DNA from 2 places in the Microbacterium sp. LWH3-1.2 genome. Region 1 is predicted to be linked to the other one. Evidence: predicted binding sites of a transcription regulator. Region 1 holds the regulator's gene; the other holds the start of a gene.
What was found. Region 1 encodes HspR, which represses chaperone genes until heat shock. Its sites were predicted from a motif close to AAGTTGAGTCNNNNNGACTCAACTT; they were not measured.

Region 1 (9,772 bases):
TGATCTCGGCCCTGTCGCTGTGGCTGCTCAACCAGATCGCCGCCCAGCTCGACGGGATCCTGTGGACGAACCTGCCGAAGTCATTGGGGATCGCGTCCGACTCGCCGTGGTGGATCTTCGCCGTGCTCACCGCGATCGGCATCGCGGTCGGGCTCGTGGTGTGGCTCGTGCCCGGGCACGCGGGCCCCGACTCCGCGACGACCGAACTCGCCGCCACGCCGCTCAAGATGTCGGTGCTGCCGGGCCTCGCGGTCGTGGTCATCCTCAGCCTCGCCGGCGGCGTGAGCCTGGGTCCCGAGAATCCGATCATCGCGATCAACGTGACGCTCGCGGTCGCGATCCTCGCCCGCATCGCCAAGGCCGTCCCGGAGGCGCTGATCGGTGCCCTCGCGATCTCCGCCACGATCGGCGCCCTCTTCGGCACGCCCGTCGCCGCGGCCCTCGTCTTCACGGGAATGGTCGGCGACTTCAAGATGGGCGGGTCGCTGTGGGACAAACTGTTCCTCCCGCTCGTCGCCGCGGGTGCGGGATCGGTCACGACGTTCCTGGTGGGGGGCGGGTTCGGCGCCGAGTCCCCGTTCGATCCCTACGGCGCGCCCCAGCCGTTCGATCTCCTTCTCGGGTCGATCGTCGCGTGTGCGGCGGCCGCGTTCGGACTCGTCGGGATCTACCTCTTCCCGCTCGTGCATCGCGCATTCCACGCGCTGCGGCATCCGCTGCTCTTCACCGCCCTCGGTGGGGTGGTGCTGGGCCTCCTCGGCGCGATCGGCGGCCCGATCACCCTGTTCAAAGGTCTCGATCAGAGCGCTCAGCTGCTCGCCGACCCGAGCGCCTACCCGCCCGGCCAGCTCACCGTGATCCTGCTGGTGAAGATGGCGGCGCTCGTCGTCGCAGCCTCCGCGGGCTTCCGCGGGGGCCGGATCTTCCCCGCGGTGTTCCTCGGCGTCGCCGCCGGACTCCTCGGCGGTGCGCTCCTGCCGGGCCTCCCACTGTCGCTCGCCGTCGCGTGCGGAATCCTGGGTGTGGTCCTCGCCATCGCCCGCGACGGATGGGTCGCACTCTTCGTTGCCGTGGCCCTCGTGGACGACATCACGGTGCTGCCGATGCTGTGCATCATCGTGCTGCCCGCATGGCTCGTCGTCACGCGAGCGCGCGAGATGCTCATCACGCCCGACGACCTCGCACGCGAGCGGCCCGGGGCGCCTCTTCCGTGGGATCGGGCGGCGTCAGCCCGCTGACGTCTGCCGCGAGTCCTGCTGCAGGGCCGCCGCGTTGCGGATGAACAGCACGATCCAGGTGAACACGAGGATGCCGGCGACCAGCTCGACGGCGGTCAGCGTGTAGTAGCCGATGAGGAAGAAGACGGCGAGCAGCAGTGTGACGGCGAGGAAGAGCCAGCCCAGCACGACGAAGGCGCGGGAGATGCCGGTGATCCACTTCGCAAGCGCGATCACGAGCACGCCGAATGCCGCGACCATGCCGGACGCGACGCCCGTGTGCAGCGCGAAGAACCTGTCGACGGGGAACACGCCGACCATCCCGAGGAAGACGCCGAGCACGATCAGCGTCACGCGCACGCGACCGACCCCCTTGGGGTTCGCCGTCGGGATGCCCTGCGTGGAGTAGCGGGCGAGCGTCGTCACGAGGAAGCCGGCGGCGATGATCGTGATGTTGAACGCGAAGGCGGACACGTTGGACGACATGCCGAGGGCGCTCAGGTTGTCCTTCCACCAGTCGGGGTCGCTTGCGGTCAGCATGCTGGCGAGGACTCCGAACACCAGGAAGACCGCCAGCACGACCGCCAGCAGCTGAAGGTCCATGTGCGTGGCCGAGTAGAAGGCGATGTAGCCGCTCATCGCGGCGGTGGCACCCGCGAGAATGAGCACGGGGAGCGCGAAGACCGTGGCGCCGATGAAGGCCTGCTCGAGGATCACGGCGAGCAGCGTCCAGCCGAGCAACGCGATCACGCCATGCGCGAAGGCGAGCGCCGCGACGTCGATGTAGTCCAGCACGCGAAGGCGGTCGCCGCCGTCGTGGCGGTGCACGATGATCCGGCCCGCGACCACCGCGAGGAACGCCACGGCGCCCGATGCGATCGCCGCGAACTGGCCGACCGATCCCGGGCCCGAGATCGGCGCCGCCTGGAACTGGAACACGACCAGCGACACCAGCGCGACGAGCACGAAGGAGATCGCGCCGACGCCGAGGGCCAGCGACTCCAGAGAGCGCTCGCTCGAGGCATCGAACCTGCCCGCGGTGTTGCGGGGCGAGGAAGGCTGCTCGGGGGTGGGTCGATCGAGCGAGGTCTGGGTCATCGGGGGCTCCGGGAGACTGGGATGGTGCGGGCGAAGGTGTGGATCAGGAGTCGGCGAGGGATCCGCGGGCGGCGGCCGCCGGCGTGGCCGTGCGATCCCCCGAAAGCCATCGCAGCCATAGTGAGCCAGGATCGCCTTCGAGCACCAGCGCCCGCACGAACAATGTCAGAGGGATCGACAGGATCGCGCCGAGTGGGCCGATGACGAAGGTCCAGAACACGACCGAGAAGAAGCTGAGCGTGAGGCTCAGGTCGACCGCGTCGCTGACGAACTTCGGCTGCACGAGCACCTGGAGAACGACGTTGACGACGCAGTAGATCGCGATGACCCCGAGGAACAGCGGCCATCCGCCGACGACGAGAGCGAGCACCGCCGGCGGTATGAGGCCCAGCACGAACCCGATGTTCGGGATGAAGTTCGTGACGAACGCGAGCACCGCCCACACGATGGGTGCCGGCACGCCCAGGGCCCAGAGCGCCAGCCCGTCGATGATCGCGACGATCGCGCCGAACGACGCGTTCACGACGTAGTAGCGACGAACCCCCGTGTTGAGGCGCCCGATGCGGGCGAGGACCGGGCGGCGACCGGCGCCGAAGACCCGCTCCGCATCGCGGTACCGCGCGGCGTCGGCCGCCGTGAAGATGATGTACGAGACGACGAAGAAGAGGGCCGTGACCACTCCGATCACGGTGCCGCCGATGCTGCCGACGAGCCCCGCCAGCGCCTTCGGGTCGAGGACCGAGGCCGCAGCATCCGTCGCCTGCTGATCCAGCCCGACGGACTGGAGCCACGCGAGGAAGTCGTCGAGGCTGCCGCGCAGCTGGTCGAGGTAGTCGGAGACGAGGCCAGCGAACTGCACGCCGGCGACCCACAGGAGCAGGCCCATCACCACGAGCACGAGGTACGCGAGCACGATGACCGCGGTCGTGCCGGTCCAGCGGGGCCAGCCGCGCCGCTCGAGCGGCCTGGAGACCGGCTCGCAGATCACGACGAGGACGATGGCGAGCGCGAGCGGGCCGATCAGGCTCCGCGCGAAGTACACGCCCGCGAGCACCACCACGGTCGTGGCGAGCACCAGCAGCACGCGCAGGCTCGGCGAGATCGGAGGGGGTGGGGCGGGCTGCGCGGCGCGAGTCACGGCGTCAGGGTACCGCCCTTCCGGGTCGACGCCGCACAGTGCCACACTGGGCCCATGTCTACGATCGACGCCTCGCCCATCGGCCGCACGTGGGCCCCACTGCCGTCCTACGCCGACCACGTCGCCGAGGGCCGCGCGGCCCGCGAGCGCAATCCCCGCGAATCGCTCGCCGAACTGCCGACGAACGACCGCGATCCCATGGGGATCCTCGACGCGCAGGATGAGGACCGCGTCCCCGAGCTCGTGCCGCTGCGCACCGAGCGCATGGCGGCGAGCGCGTTCGCGTTCTATCGCGGCACGGCCGCCCTGATGGCCGCCGACCTGTCCCGCTCGCCGTCGAGCGGTGTCAGCGCGGGGTCCTGCGGCGACGCTCACGTGTCGAACTTCGGACTGTACGCCTCGCCCCAGCGGACCCTCGTGTTCGACCTCAACGACTTCGACGAGGCCGCGTGGGCGCCGTGGGAGTGGGACGTCAAGCGGCTGGTCACGAGCATCGTCATCGCCGGCCAGTCGACGGGGCGCGCTGATTCGGTGGTGCGTGAGGCGGCGCTGGACGCGGTGCGTGTCTACGCACGCGCGATCGGCACGGGCGCCAAGCGCAGCCCCCTCAAGCGCTATTACGACCGCTTCGACGCGCTGGCCGCCGAACGGGCCGTCGACGACGACACGCGCGCCGCCATCGACTCCGCGGTCAAGGAGGCGGAGAAGCGCACCGGCGCGCGCGCGGCGAAGAAGATGACGCAGGTCGACGGCGAGGGCCGAGCGGTCTTCATCGAGGCGCCGCCGACCATGACCCACATCGACGCCCAGTCCGAGGAGCGGGTCCTCGGCGTCTTCGACCAGTACGTGCAGTCGGCCAACATCGACATCCGGGCGCTGCTTCAGAAGTACCGCATGTCGGACATCGCCCTCCGTGTCGTCGGGGTGGGCAGCGTCGGGACGCGGTGCTTCGTGATCTCGATGCAGGACGGCGACGACGGCGTGCTGCTGCTCCAGGGCAAGGAAGCGGGCAAGAGCGTGCTGATCGAGTACGGCAAGGCCGAGCAGCCGGAGGTCGTGACGCGCTTCATCGACCAGTACGGCGACGGCGGACGCGTGGTCGGCATGCAGCGGATCCTCCAGTCGGTGTCCGACCCTTTCCTGGGCTTCGTGCGCCGCACGACCTACGGCGCGCAGCGCGACTTCTACGTGCGCCAGTTCCGCGACAAGAAGGGCGGGTTCGACATGGACGAGCTGGACGACTCGGCCTTCCTCTGGTACGCCGACGCGTGCGCCGCGACGCTCGCCCGCGCGCACGGCCAGTCGCCGACCGGATCGGTCGTCGCCGGCTACGTCGGCGGCGGCAAGGTCGCGGGCGAGGCGATCCTGGAGTGGTCGTACGCGTACGCCGACCTCTCCCGCGCCGACTGGGAGCTGTTCCGCACGCACCGCGGGGTCGACGCGGCGGGGTGAGGCGCGGGGCGCTGAGCGCTATCCGGTTGCCGGCGGGTGAGCGGCGAGCCACTCGTTCGCGACGCGCGTGGTGACTCGCAGCAGCCACGCGTCCGTGATGACCTCGCGCAGGTGTTCGAGACCGATGCCGTCGAGGCGCACCAGCACCGCGGGGTACCCGTCGAAGTGCGGGATCGTGAAGAACGCGTCGGGGTAGGTCTCGATCAGCGCCGCCTTGACCTGCGCGCCGTCGGTGCGCACGCCCACGACGTCCCCGGGCGGCCATTCGCGCCCGAGCGCGGCGAGCTGATCGAGGTCGCGGCCGCTCGGGCCGCGCTGCCACACGAACGCGCCGGCGGGCGTCCGCCAGCCCGCGCCGCCGCGGTGCCCGTCGGCGCGTTCGATCACGCCGGGGAACCCGAGCGCGATGGCGCGGACGTCGTCGAGGGTCGCCATGTTCCCGTCGTCCGTGATTCAGGCGTCCGGAGTCTGCCCGGGAAGCTCGCTCTGCTGCTCGATCGGTGCGCGCGGACGCCACACGACGACCTCGGTTGCGCGGCGGACCCGCGTGCCGTGCCGAAGCGTCACGACCGACCCTGTGGAGCCGGCCGCGAACACGCGCGCGCCCGGGCGCTTCTCGAGCTCGACGCGCATGCGGTCCTCGAGGTCGCGGACGCGGCCGTGGAGCTCCTGCACGCGGTTCTCGAGCTCCAGGATGCGCACGATCGCGGGGAGGCCGATGCCGTCCGACGACATGCGGGCGACCTCGCGGAGCTGCTCCACGTGCCGCAGCGAATAACGGCGGGAACCGCCCTGGGTGCGGGCGGGCACCACCAGCCCGAGCCGGTCGTACTGGCGGAGCGTCTGCGGGTGCATGCCCGACAGCTCGGCGGCGACGGCGATCGCGAAGATCGGGGCATCCTCGTCGATGTCGTCCTCGGTCATTCTCGTCACCTCCTCATCGCTCGCGAGAACAGGAGATCTCGCCAGGACAGGACGCTTCGCGCGGGATCGTCCTGTTCTCGCCGGATCTCCTGTTCTCGGCAAGCATCTCAGCCCTGCGCCTTGGCCATCAGGTCGGCGCGCGGGTTCTCCTTCGGCTCGAGGCTCTGGAAGCGCTCGAGCGCCTCACGCGCGGCCTCGTCGAGGTGCGACGGCACGGCCACCTGCACCTCGGCGAGGAGGTCGCCGGTGCCCTTCGCCGTCTCGACACCGCGCCCCTTGACGCGAAGCACGCGCCCGGACGGCGTGCCCGGGGCGACACGCAGCCGCACCGGATCGCCGCCGAGCGTCGGCACCTCGATGGTGGCGCCGAGCGCAGCCTCGGTGAACGTCACCGGCACGGTGACGCGCAGGTTGAGTCCGTCCCGCGTGAACACGGGGTGCGGACGCACGGTGACCTGCACGACGATGTCGCCGTTCTCGCCGCCGTCGGGCGAATGACGCCCGCGGCCGCGCAGCCGGATCTTCTGTCCGTCCGCGACGCCCGCGGGGATCTTCACCTTGAACGGCTTGCCGTCCTCGCCCTGCAGCGTGATGGTCTCGCCCCGGGTCGCCGTGACGAAGTCGATCGTCGTGCGCGCCGTGACGTCGGCACCGCGCGTCGGGCCGCCGAAGCCGCGGTAGCCGCCGCTCGGCTGCCCGAACCGCCCGGAGCCGAACCCGCTGCCGCCCTGCTGCTGGTTGAACATCGCGAAGATGTCGTCGAAGTCCTCGGCGCTCTGATAGCGCGCGCCGCGGCCCTGGTTGAACATCGAGAAGACGTCCTCGAACCCCCCGGCTCCGCCCTGGCCGCCGGCGGTGAAGCGGGCGCCCGAGCCCATCGCGCGGATCTGGTCGTACTCCTTGCGCTGCTCCGCGTCGGAGAGCACCGCATACGCCTCGCTGACCTCCTTGAACTTCGCCTCGGCGGCCGCGTCACCCTGGTTGGAGTCGGGGTGGTACTTCCGCGCGAGCTTGCGATACGTCTTCTTGAGGTCAGCCTCGCTGACGTCCTTCGAGACGCCGAGCACCGAATAGAAGTCCTTGTCGAACCAGTCCTGACTGGCCATGGAGCCTCCTTCGGGTTATTCGGCGGGAACGGCGACGACGACCTTGGCCGGACGCAGCTCCACCGAGCCGAGACGGTAGCCGATCTCGACGACCTCGACGATCGTCTGTTCGGTTGCGCCCGGCGTCGGCACCTGGAAGATCGCCTCGTGCTGCTGCGGGTCGAACGTCTCGCCGGCTGCGCCGTACGTGGTGAGCCCGATGCGCTCGGCGACGCCGCGGAGCTTGTCGGCGATCGCGGCGAACGCCGACCCCTCTTCGAGGTCGCCGTGCTTCTCGGCGCGGTCGAGGTCGTCGAGCACCGGAAGGATGCCCTTCGCGACCGCGCCCTGCGCCCGCTCGATCTCGACCTCGCGCTGCTCCTCGGTGCGGCGGCGGTAGTTGGCGTACTCGGCCTGCAGACGCTTGAGGTCGTTCAGCAGCTGCGACTCGAGGTCCGCGAGCACGGCGTCCTCGGCCGCGGCGTCGGCGTTCTGCGCGGCACCGAGGATGTCGTCGACCGTGAGCTCGTCGTCCTGCCCGTCCTGCGGCGCGGGGCCGGAGGCGTTCGCCTCCGACCCCTCGCCCTCAGGCCGGACCTCTTCGCCGCCGCCCGGCTCTTCGACCGGTTCGGGGTTGTGGTCCTTGTTCGCCATGGTTACTTCGACCCCCCTGAGCCTGCCGAGGGGCTCTCGTCCTCTTCGTCGACGACCTCGGCGTCGACGACGTCCTCGTCGGAGTCCGTCGGAGCCTGACCGTCGCCCGCTGCGCCGGCGGCAGCATCCGGAGCCGCCTGCGAAGCCTGGCTCGACGCGTAGATCGCTTCACCGAGCTTGCCCTGGCTCTGGTTGAGCTTGTCGAACGCGGTCTTCACCGCCTCGTCGTCATCGCCCGCGAGAGCGGTCTTGAGCGCGTCGACGTCGGCCTGGACCTCGGTCTTGACGTCCTCGGGGAGCTTGTCCTCGTTCTCCTTGATGAGCTTCTCGATGGAGTACGAGAGCGTCTCGGCCTGGTTGCGGACCTCGGCGGCCTCGCGACGCTTCTTGTCGTCGGCGGCGTGCTCCTCGGCCTCGCGCACCATGCGCTCGATGTCGTCCTTCGGCAGCGACGAGCCGCCGGTGATCGTCATCGACTGCTCCTTGCCGGTGCCCTTGTCCTTCGCGGACACGTGGACGATGCCGTTCGCGTCGATGTCGAAGGTGACCTCGATCTGCGGGATGCCGCGCGGAGCCGGCGCGATGCCGGTCAGCTCGAAGGTGCCGAGCGGCTTGTTGTCGCGGGTGAACTCGCGCTCGCCCTGGAAGACCTGGATCGCGACCGACGGCTGGTTGTCGTCTGCGGTCGTGAAGGTCTCCGAACGCTTGGTCGGGATGGCGGTGTTGCGCTCGATGAGCTTCGTCATGATGCCGCCCTTGGTCTCGATGCCGAGGCTCAGGGGGGTCACGTCGATGAGGAGGACGTCCTTGCGCTCGCCCTTGAGGACGCCGGCCTGGAGGGCCGCACCGACGGCGACGACCTCGTCCGGGTTCACGCCCTTGTTGGGCTCCTGGCCGCCGGTCTCGCGCTTGACGAGCTCGGACACCGCGGGCATGCGGGTCGAGCCGCCGACGAGCACGACATGGTCGATGTCGCCGACCTTGATGCCGGCCTCGCGGATGACGTCCTCGAAGGGCTTCTTGGTGCGGTCGAGGAGGTCCTTGGTGAGGTCCTCGAACTTCGCGCGCGTGATCGTCTCCGACAGCGACACGGGGCCCGAGTCGGTCAGCGACAGGTACGGCAGGTTCACCGAGGTGCTCGTCGACGAGGAGAGCTCCTTCTTCGCCTGCTCGGCGGCCTCCTTGAGGCGCTGCAGAGCGATCTTGTCGCCCGAGACGTCGACGCCGGTGGTGTCCTTGAACTGCTTGATCAGGTAGTCGACGAGGCGCTGGTCCCAGTCGTCGCCGCCGAGGCGGTTGTCACCGGCGGTCGCGCGCACCTGGATGGTCGAGAAGTCGTCGTCCTTGCCCACCTCGAGGAGGGAGACGTCGAAGGTACCGCCACCGAGGTCGAAGACGAGGATGAGCTCGTCCTCCTTGCCCTTGTCGAGGCCGTAGGCGAGAGCGGCCGCGGTGGGCTCGTTGATGATGCGCAGCACGTTGAGGCCAGAGATCTCGCCCGCCTCCTTGGTGGCCTGGCGCTCGGCGTCGTTGAAGTACGCGGGCACCGTGATGACGGCATCCGTCACCGTGTCGCCCAGGTACTGCTCGGCGTCGCGCTTGAGCTTCTGCAGGATGCGTGCGGAGATCTCCTGCGGCGTCCAGTGCTTGCCGTCGACGTCGAAGCCCCAGTCGGTGCCCATGTGGCGCTTGACTGACGAGACGGTGCGGTCGACGTTGGTGACGGCCTGGCGCTTGGCGGTCTCGCCGACGAGCACCTCGCCGTCCTTGGTGTACGCGACGACCGACGGGGTCGTGCGGAAGCCCTCGGCGTTCGCGATGACCTTGGGCTCGCCGCCCTCGAGGACGCTCACGACCGAGTTGGTCGTACCGAGGTCGATTCCAACAGCACGTGCCATGTGTTTCTCTCCTTCATATGGGCGCAGACGGATGCCGCCACCCGCGGTTACAGGGAAGTCTTCTCGCGGCCCACCATGAGGTTGAGTCGCGATGGCTCAACCATACGCCCGAGGTGCGGCATCCGTCAAATCAAAGTTGATACGAGTCGGCTCAACTTGATTCAGATGGAGTGGGCGAGGGTTTGCAGTCCGATCACCAGCAGACCGAGTGCGAGAAGGATGCCGAGTGCCACCACCTTCTGCCCCCAGTCCAGGTGTGCGCGGCGCACGGCGGCCCAGCCGACGACGGCGAGCGTCACGATGTAG
Region 2 (9,772 bases), 530 kb from region 1:
GTTCCCCACCGCGTTCGGATTCCTCGGACGCGCGTTCGCGCCCGAGCTTGCAGCCTCGGGCGACGCCGATGCGCTCGTCCTGCTGCTTCCGGGGCGGCTGATCTCCGGGCCGCTCGGCGACGTGCTGACCGCTCTCGTCATCGCGGGCGCGTTCGCGGCGTTCCTCTCCACATCGTCCGGCCTCGTCGTGTCGCTCGCCGGCGTGATCAGCCAGGACCTGCTCGGCGGCAGCGTGCGCGGCTTCCGCATCGCTGCGGTGCTCTCGTCGTTCGTGCCGCTCGTCGTGGCGCTCGCGACCGAGCCGGCGGGACTCGCGGGCAGTGTGGACCTGGTGTTCGCGTTCACCGCGTCGACCCTGTGCCCCGTGCTCCTGCTCGGTATCTGGTGGCGCGGGCTCACGGCGCGGGGCGCGGTCGCCGGCATGCTCACCGGGGCGGTGCTGTCCGGCGTCGCGATCCTGGGTGGCGGGCTCGTCTCCGCAGCACTCCCCGCCCTCCGGCCGTTCCTCGAGCAGCCCGCCGCGTGGACCGTCCCGGTCGCGGTGCTCGTCACCGTGCTCGTCTCGCTCGGCGACCGCCGCGGCATCCCCCGGGGCACCGAGCGGTTCCTCACGCGGCTGCACGTTCCCGAGCAGGCCGCCCCGACCGGCCGCGAGGGCTGAGCGCAACGGGCCCAGGCGGGTGGCAGCATCCGTCAGACGCCGCCTCCTCCGCCGCCCCCGCCTCCACCGCCCGCGGAGCCGCCGCCCGACGATCCGCCGGAGGACGACGACGAGGAGGCCGACGTCGACAGGTTCGAGATCCCCGCCGAGAACGCCGCGGCGTTGAAGCCGCTCGAACCCGCGTACCAGCCGGGCGAGTTGCCGGCCCCGTACAGCACGACCAGCTCCTCGGCCCACTTCTTCTCCTGGCCGAACACCACCGCGTACGGCAGCAGCGTCTCGTACAGCTTCAGCTTCACCCGGGGGTCGGACACGTCGACGTACTCGCGCTCGGCGCCCTGCGGAGACTGCAGCATGCGGATGCGATCGGCCTCCGCCCACTCGATGAACTGCTTGAGGCCGAGCAGGTGGTCGCGCGTCTGGGCGCCGGCGACGGTCAGCGGCTTGCGGGACACCATCCCGGCGACGAGGAGGGTGACGAGTGTCGCCGCGATGATCAGCAGGATCGGCACCCACGGCGTCACGTAGCCCACCAGCGCGCCGATGCCGAAGAGCAGCACCATCACATCTGAGATGATCGCGATGGCGATGGGCCACGCGCGTGCGCTCATCGGCACCTTTCGCCGCAGGCGCCGGGAGTAGAGCTCCGCGGACGCCGCCTTCAGGACCTTCTGCGCGGTCGTCGAGAACCTCGTGTCGCTGCGGCCGAACTCGAACTCCTCGCCCGGCATGCCCATGGGGAAGAGACCGGGCAGCAGCATCCGTCCGTCCCCGTCGGCGAGTGCCGGGTTCACGAGCACGGCCTTCAGCTTCGTGCCGCCGAACCACTTCGGCGGGCCTTCTTCGATGCGGATGCTGCCCACCACTGCCTGCTCGAGCACTTCGGCCGGGATCGCCTTCGTGGTGCGGCCGAGCAGCACGGCGCTTTCGAGGGCATCGATGCCGTGCGGCGGCGTGTACTCCGCGATGATGACGGGTCGGCCGGGCTCGTCGCGGAGGTGGCGCCGGCGCGCGACGGCCGCGAGCACGACCGCTGTGCCGAGTCCGAGCACCGCCACGCCGCTTTGCAGCCAGCCCCACGGTGACGCCAGGAAGCCCGGATCGAACTGGACGAACGTGTCGGGTTCGAACCCGATCGCGATCGTCATCGTCTGGTACGGCTGGACGTCGAGCGTCGACGCCACGACCGCGCCGTCGACGTCGCCGATCGGGCAGGTCTGGGTCGAGCCCTGGTAGCCGACGTAGCAGGACTGCGCGCCGGTGCTCGCGTCGGTGAGGTCATCGGGCATGCTCACCCGCGCGGTGATGCGACCGAACCGCTGCGGCCAGGCGACGCCGTTGATGTCCCAGTAGAACTCGTCGGCGCCGGTGTCGGCGAAGTACCGTGTGACGTTCTCGAGCGTGTAGGTGAAGACGTACGTCTGGCGGCCGTGGACGTAGTCGTCGGCGCGCGACGTCATGATGTAGAAGCCGTCCTCGGACTCGGTCTCCTCGGCGCGGGGTGCGCCGGTCTCGTCGGTGATCGAGACGAGATCGGGGTGCAGAGGCGCGCCCTGGTAGCTGTCGGGGATGATGCGCCGCATGCCGCGGTTCTGGTCGAAATCGGGGAAGATCGCGACGAACGTCTCGACGACCGTCAGGGTGCTCGTGCCGTCGTCGGCACGGCCGAGCTGGTAGTCGACGTCGAGACTCTCGAACGAGAAGTCGTCGACTCCCGCGTGCGCGGGGGCAGGGTCGAGGCCGGTGAACGCCAAGGCTCCCAGCACGGCGAGCACCGCACCCACGACTCCGAGACGACGCGTGCGCGACGACGCGACTGCAGAAGACCCCATGGGGCCAGCCTAGGGTCGGCACAAGGCTCTAATCTGGACGCTATGACCGATCGCCGTCTCGCCATCGACGCGTGGGAGAGTCTGTTCCGCGCGCAGCACGAGGTGTTCGGCGATATCAACGACGACTTCGACGACGAGACGCTGAGCCAGGCCGAGTACGACGTGCTCCTCACGGTGACCCGCGCCGACGACCTCACGGCGCGCCTGCGCGACGTGACGGCGAACATGCTGATCAGCCAGCCGAGCGTCTCGCGCCTCGTCGACCGCATGGTCGCGCGCGATCTGCTCACCAAGTGCGCCGACCCCGACGACGGGCGCGGCGCGCTCGTGCGCGCGACGGATGCCGGGGCGTCGCTGTTCCGCCGCATCGCCAGTGCCCACGGCAAGGCCATCGCCGAGCGCATGTCGCTCCTGTCGGACGACGAGCTCTCACAGCTTCGCGACCTCACCGCCAAGCTCCGAAAGAAGCAGCCCAGCTGCTGATTTCACTCCCGGTCGCGGCTACGGCGTGCGGCGGCGCAGGGTGAGCGACGCGAGGATCAGCGCGCCCACCGCGAACGCGACCACGATGAGCAGCGGCCCGAAGACCTCCCAGCCCTGGTCGCCGTCCGTCACCGCGTTGATCGTGTCGATGGCGTAACTCAGCGGGAGGATCTTCGAGATCTGGTACAGCGCCTCGGGCATGTCCTCCCGGGGCATGAAGAGGCCGCCCAGGATGATCTGCGGGAACACGATCAGCGGCATGAACTGCACCGCCTGGAACTCTGTCCGCGCGAAGGCGCTCGCGAGAAGGCCCAGCGCGGTGCCGAGGATCGCATCGACCACGGCCACCAGCCCGAGTTGCCACAGCGGCCCGTCGACCTCCAGCCCGCACACCCACACGGCGAACGTCACCGTGATGACGGCTTGCAGGGTCGCCATGAGCCCGAAGGCGAACCCGTACCCGAGGATGAAGTCCGCCTTCGCGATCGGCGTCGTCATGAGCCGCTCGAGCGTTCCGGACCGGCGCTCGCGAAGCGTCGTGATGGAAGTGATCAGGAACATCACGATGAACGGGAACAGCGCGAGGATCGGTCCGCCGAACTGGTCGAAGACCCCCTCCTGATCGCTGAACAGCCACGCGAACAGGCCGACCAGCAGGCTCGGTGCGACGAGCATGAGCGCGATGGAACGCGGGTCGTGGCTGAGCTGCCGCAACACGCGGCCCGCCGTCGCGAGGGTCAGCAGCCCGTTCACGACGCGCTCCCGCGGTGCGGGTGCTCCACGTGCTCGGACTGTTCTCGCGCTTCGCGGCGGGTGAGCGGATGCTGCGCCTCGACCTCCGCCCGAGACGGCGCGTCGCGCTCGATGAGCGTGAGGAACGCAGCATCCGGATCCGTCGTCCCGGTGTCGGCGAAGAGGCCGCCGGGTGTCGTGTCGGCGATGATGCGGCCCGCGCGCATGAGCACGAGGCGGTCGCAGCGGAGCGCTTCGTCCATGACGTGGCTCGAGACGATCAGCGTCGCCCCGGCGTCGGCGAGGCCGCGGAAGACCTCCCACAGCTCCGCGCGCAGCAGTGGGTCGAGGCCGACGGTGGGCTCGTCGAGCACGAGCAGCTCGGGAACGCCCAGCATGGCGACGGCGAGCGAGACGCGGCTCTCCTGTCCGCCGGAGAGCGAGTCGATCGTCTGGTCGCGCTGGTCGGCCAGGCCCACCTGCTCGATGACACGATCGACGTCGGTCCGGGGCGCGTCGACCAGCCGTGCGAAGTAGCGCAGGTTCTGCTGGATCGTGAGGTCTCCGTAGACCGACGCGGCCTGAGTGTCGTACGCCACCCGCTTGCGCAGTGCGCGCGAGCCCGCGGGTTCGCCGAGCACCGTCACGTCGCCACCCGCCACCTTCTGCACGCCCACGATCGCGCGCATCAGGGTGGTCTTGCCGCATCCCGAGGGGCCGAGCAGCCCGGTCACCTGCCCGCGCGGGATGTCGAGATCGAGCCCGGTGAACACCGCGGTCCTCCCGCGCCGGACGTGCAGACCGCGCAGGCTCACCGCATCCGCCCCTGCTTCGTTCGTCACGAGTCGAATAGTGCTCTCCCTCCTCCGCGCCGTCAACGAGCCGCGCGGTGGTGCGGTGTCAGACGTCCTCGGCGAGGCCCACCTCGTCGTGGATCTCGCGGAGACGTCCGTCATGGGTGACACCGTCGATGGTGACCGAGCCCGAGGCCGGGCGCGACGTCCTTCGCGGTGTACGGGAAGCGGGTCCGGCGGCCGGGCACGGCGACGGCCGGCCGGCATCCTTGCTGACGCTCCAGGGTCGAGTCGTTCGATCCTCGGCGGACGTAGTCTGACGCCATGCACACGCGCACGCAGGCAAGGCTGCAGGTCGTCGCCGGCCCGATGTTCGCCGGAAAGTCGGAGGAGCTGCTGCGCCGCGTCCGCCGCGCGCGCATCGCCGGGCTCGAGGTCGAGGTGGTGAGCCACGCCCTCGACGATCGCCGGGGCGAGGGGCTCGTGAGCTCGCACTCGGGGCTGAGCGTGCCGTCGCGGTCCGTGCCCGACGTCGCCTCCCTCGTCACCGGGGTTCGAGGCCGCGGCCTCGACCTCGTCGCCATAGACGAGGCTCAGTTCTTCGGCACCGACCTCGTCCCCGCCGTCGACGAGCTGGTCGCCGGCGGGGTGACCGTGGTGGTGTCGGGGCTGTGCATCACGTTCGACGGCCGGCCGTTCGAGCCGCTGCCGGAGCTGATGGCGATGGCGGAGGATGTACTGAAGCTCACCGCGGTGTGCGCGGTTTGCGGGGAGGACGCCGCGTTCCACCAGCGCATCGCCGGGGTTCCCGCCGGCGATGCCGGTGTGCCGACGCCCGCGCACGTCGGGGGGATCGAGTCCTACCAGGCCCGCTGCCGCAGGCACTTCACCGGAACCGCTCGACCGTAGACGACAGAACGGATGCCTCGCCGCTCGGTCGGCGGGAGGCATCCGTGTTCTGGAATGGCCCTACTGCTCGATCGGCTGCGGGGCGTCGGACTCGTGTGCCGTGATCGTGGGCGCGCCACCCTCGGACATGACCTCGATCTTGCGCGGCTTCGCCCTCTCGCTGACCGGGATCGTCACGCTCAGCACGCCGTTGTTGTAGCTCGCCGAGATGCGCTCGGTGTCGACGCCCTGGCCCAGGTTGAGCTGGCGCAGGAAGCTCGCCGCCTCTCGCTCGCGTGTGATCCACTTGACGTCGTCGCCGCTCGTCAGCGTGCGCTCCGCGCGGATGGTGAGCAGCTGTCCGTCGACGTCGATGTCGACCGAGCCCGGGTCGATGCCCGGAAGGTCGGCCGTCAGGACGTAGTGATCGCCGTCGCGGTACAGGTCCATCGGCATGCGGCGCGGGCCGCGGCGCGCGTCGAAGAGACCGGCCGCAAGGCGGTCGAGGTCCCGGAACGGGTCGTAAGTGGCCATGGTTATCTCCTCTCGTTTCTGAGGTTGAGTCGTATCGGCTCAACTATGCTCAGATTAGCACTCTCGGGTGCGGAGTGCTAAGTGGTTCGGCGTTCGCCGTGAACGAACGCGGCCCGGGATCGGCCCCCCTCCCCCGGCAGCCGGCGCCGCTCAGGTCACCCCACGCGGCCACCGCCGCCATCTTTCGTGCGCAGGCGGCCGGCTCGGCTCAACACTCGATGACGTTCACGGCGAGACCGCCCTCGCTCGTCTCCTTGTACTTGTGCGACATGTCGACGCCGGTCTGGCGCATGGTCTCGACCACCGCGTCGAGCGAGACATAGTGCGAGCCGTCGCCGCGCAGGGCGAGGCGCGCAGCCGTGACCGCGGTCGACGCGGCGATCGCGTTGCGCTCGATGCACGGGATCTGCACGAGGCCGCCGACGGGGTCGCAGGTGAGACCCAGATGGTGCTCCATGGCGATCTCCGCAGCGTTCTCGATCTGCCGGTTCGTGCCACCCATCACCGCGGTGAGACCGCCCGCGGCCATCGCGCACGCCGACCCGACCTCCGCCTGGCAGCCCCCTTCGGCACCCGAGATCGAGGCGTTGGCCTTGAACAGCGAGCCCAGCGCCGTGGCGGTGAGAAGGAACCGGCGGATGCCTCTGCGACGATTGGCCTCTGCGACCTGCTCGTCATCCCAGCCTGCGGCCTGTTCGGAGGTCGCCGCATGCCCGTGGTAGCCGAGCAGGGCGCTGCCGACCAGCTCGCCGTACGGCGTCACCGCATTGCCGGCTCCGAGGCCGGAGTCGGCGAGAAAGCGCCACCAGTACATCGCGACGGCTGGCACGATGCCGGCGGCACCGTTCGTCGGCGCGGTCACCACGCGCCCGGCCGCGGCGTTCTCCTCGTTCACCGCGAGCGCGAATGCGCCCAGCCACTCCCCCGGGAGCTCTCGCCGACCGTCGGCCTCGGCCGCCTCGAGCTGCTCGCGGATGGATGAGGCTCGGCGCTTTACGCCCAGCATTCCAGGGAGCACACCCACGGACTGGAGACCTGCCTCGACGCACGCGGCCATCGCGTCCCAGATCATGTCGAGGCCCTCCGCGATGTCCTCGTCGCGACGCAGGGACTCCTCGTTCATACGCGCGGCCTCGGCGATGGTGATGCCCCGCTCGTCGCACACCGCGAGCAGCTCCTCGGCGCTCGAGAAGTCCAGGGGGAACGCGTGCGGGCGCACCTGCGCCACCTCGCCGTCGCGGCGGATGAAGCCGCCGCCGACGGAGTAGTAGGTCTCGCGGACGACGATTCCGGCATCCGTCCCGCTCACCGGCTCGACCGGCGCCGTCAAGCCTGTCCGCCGGATCCCGGGCGTGGAGAGGGAACGCGCGGGGCCGTCGCCCGGTGAGGCCCATGCCTCGAGCCTCATCGCGTTCGGGTGGGCGGGCAGGTGCGTGCGGGGGGCGAAAACGACGTCGCCGCGTTCGAACGGCACCGGGTGCGTACCGGCCAACTCGAGCGCGCGCCCGTCGGGCCAGTCTGTCCACGCCGAGCGCACAGCATCCGGATCCACCGACTCCGGCTCGAGACCCTGCAGACCCGCGACGACGGCGTCGGGCGTGCCGTGACCGATGCCTGTCGCGCCCAGCGAGCCGTACAGCGTGCAGGTGACGCGGCCGACGCGCGGCAGCACGCCGGTCTCGCGGAGACGGACGACGAAATCGTAGGCGGCCCGCATGGGGCCGACCGTGTGGGAGCTCGAGGGTCCTACGCCGATGGAGAACAGCTCGAATGCCGAGACGTAGGCGCTCATCGCGACCAGGCTAACCCGATCGGGGCGCGCAGTCTGACGCCTGTTATCGACTCGATATGAGCAGGATGCCTCTTCATCGGCGCATCCATGGTGCAGCGTGGCGCCGTCAGGCGGCGACGGGCCGGAACGAGACGAGGCCCACGGTGTTGCCCTCGGAGTCCTTGACGAACGCCTGCCACTCGCGGTGGCCGGCCGGTCCGAGGGTGTCGTCGTCGTGGGTGAAGATCACGTGCGGCGGCGAGACGACCTCGGCCAGTTCACCGATCCGCCCGAGAGCTGCCACCACATCGTCGACGTGCAGGTACAGCAGCGCCGTCGGGGCGTTGCGGTCGAGCAGCAGCCGGACCCCGTCGAGGTCGAAGAAGAGCAGACCCGGCGGATCGAAGATCGCCGTCGCGTCGGTGCCGAGGAGAGCGGCGTAGAAGCCGGCGGCACGCTCGAGGTCGTCGGCGTGCTGGGCCACCTGCACAAGTCTCATGGCGTCATTCTCGCCCTCGCCTCGGCGGTGTGCCAGTGATGGCGCTCTTCCCGCCGCACCGGGGTTGGGGTATCAATGAGGCAGGCGATCCTGGAGGTTGGCGATGCTGTTCGTGCTCTATCTGATCCTGCTCATCGGCGGAATGGTGATCCTGGGCTTGTCGTTCGCGTCACCGATCCTTCCGGCCCTGGTGTTCGTCGCCGGCCTGCTCTGCATCGTCGCCGCGGTCGCCATTCCGGTCACCGCGGGGGCCTTCGAGCAGCGCAGGTAGCGCGCCCCCTGTCCTCCGCGGTGCGTCCCCACGGGGAATGAGTGGCGCTGTGGTCGAGCGGTCCCCACGGTCGAGCGGAGCATTGGTTATCCGCTGAGGCTATGGATGGCCGGAGTCAGTTCGCGCGCGAGATCTCGCGCGAGGTACCCGAGTCCGATCCGCTCCCCGAGGCGGACCCCCGCGCGAGCATGCGCCCAGGATCCCCACACCGCGGCACGAGCCGGATCCACGCCGCGTGCGGCGAACCCTGCGATGGCGCCGGCGAGCACATCGCCGCTGCCGGACGTGCCCAGCCCGCCGTCGCCGTCGTCGAGCCGCCATGCGCGCCCGTCCGGGCAGGCCACCACGCCGTAGCAGTTCACGACCGCGTCGAAGGCCGCGGCGATCTCGCAGACGTCGGCCACGTCGTCGGCGAACTCGCGGCCGAGCAGGATCTTCGCCTCGTCCTTGTTGGGGTTCAGGAGGAGGTCGTCGGGAAGGCTGCCGCGATCGATCTCGGGAAGCACTCCGAGCGCGAAGGCGTCGAGCACGACCAGGCGAGGTCCTGTCGCCGCGACGGTGCGCAGCGTCGCCCGCGTCTCGTCGGCGTCGCTGAAGCCGGGCCCGATCAGCACCGCATCGGCCGCGGCGACCCTCTCGCCCAGCTCTCCGTCCAGCGGCGCGTCGGCACCGTCCGGGAGCGCCAGGATGCCGGCTTCCGGAAGCCCGATACCCACCTGCGCGTCGATCGACTGGGGCACCGCGAGCGCTACGCGTCCGGCACCGACCCGCAGCGCCGACTCCCCCGCGAGGAGCACCGCTCCGGGTGAGGTGCGCGATCCGCCGACGACCACGACGTCGCCGCGGGACTTCTTCGAGTCGCCCGGCCCGGGCAGGCCCCACTCCCGCAGGAGCGCATCGGTGACGGGCTCAGCGCGGCTGGACATCGGGATCCCCGGGGTGAGCGGTGACATCGGCGCCCTCGCGCTGGAGGTGCGCGACATCCGAGAACGCGGCGAGCTCCCAGCCGGCATCGGCCCGGACCAGGTGGGTGATCGAGGCGTTCAAGACGGTGTGATCGTCAGCGAAGCTGAGGAGCTCGTCCTCCCGCAGCGGAAGCAGGATGTATAGCAACAGCATGACCACCGCATCGTGCACGACCAGCATCGCCGTGTCGGGACCGCTGTCCAGCGCCTCGCGCAGGAACGACCGGAGTCGCAGGGCGACGTCCGCCCAGGACTCGCCCCCGGGTGGCCGATGGTAGAACTTGCCGAGGTGGCGGCGGCGCGAGAATTCCTCGGGGTGACGACGCGCGACTCCCTGCCTCG

Region 2: the regulator HspR is predicted to act here: its motif matches at 5,946-5,970, upstream of MRBLWH3_RS00690 (Hsp20/alpha crystallin family protein).

The regions. Positions count from the first base shown of each region.
Region 1 is NZ_JBEGIK010000001.1:669,574-679,345, forward strand. Features, by position in the region: gene MRBLWH3_RS03190 (ion channel protein) at 1-1,238, shown strand, start outside; gene MRBLWH3_RS03195 (DUF998 domain-containing protein) at 1,227-2,315, opposite strand; gene MRBLWH3_RS03200 (AI-2E family transporter) at 2,359-3,453, opposite strand; gene MRBLWH3_RS03205 (DUF2252 domain-containing protein) at 3,508-4,905, shown strand; gene MRBLWH3_RS03210 (MmcQ/YjbR family DNA-binding protein) at 4,924-5,340, opposite strand; gene MRBLWH3_RS03215 (heat shock protein transcriptional repressor HspR) at 5,359-5,829, opposite strand; gene MRBLWH3_RS03220 (DnaJ C-terminal domain-containing protein) at 5,937-6,935, opposite strand; gene MRBLWH3_RS03225 (nucleotide exchange factor GrpE) at 6,951-7,568, opposite strand; gene dnaK (molecular chaperone DnaK) at 7,571-9,466, opposite strand; gene MRBLWH3_RS03235 (hypothetical protein) at 9,628-9,772, opposite strand, start outside.
Region 2 is NZ_JBEGIK010000001.1:139,122-148,893, forward strand. Features, by position in the region: gene MRBLWH3_RS00660 (cation acetate symporter) at 1-661, shown strand, start outside; gene MRBLWH3_RS00665 (DUF2207 domain-containing protein) at 694-2,493, opposite strand; gene MRBLWH3_RS00670 (MarR family winged helix-turn-helix transcriptional regulator) at 2,536-2,976, shown strand; gene MRBLWH3_RS00675 (ABC transporter permease) at 2,995-3,729, opposite strand; gene MRBLWH3_RS00680 (ABC transporter ATP-binding protein) at 3,726-4,550, opposite strand; gene MRBLWH3_RS00685 (thymidine kinase) at 4,827-5,411, shown strand; gene MRBLWH3_RS00690 (Hsp20/alpha crystallin family protein) at 5,472-5,924, opposite strand; gene MRBLWH3_RS00695 (L-serine ammonia-lyase, iron-sulfur-dependent, subunit alpha) at 6,133-7,716, opposite strand; gene MRBLWH3_RS00700 (VOC family protein) at 7,823-8,194, opposite strand; gene MRBLWH3_RS00705 (hypothetical protein) at 8,298-8,465, shown strand; gene MRBLWH3_RS00710 (ADP-dependent NAD(P)H-hydrate dehydratase) at 8,552-9,391, opposite strand; gene MRBLWH3_RS00715 (histidine phosphatase family protein) at 9,375-9,772, opposite strand, start outside.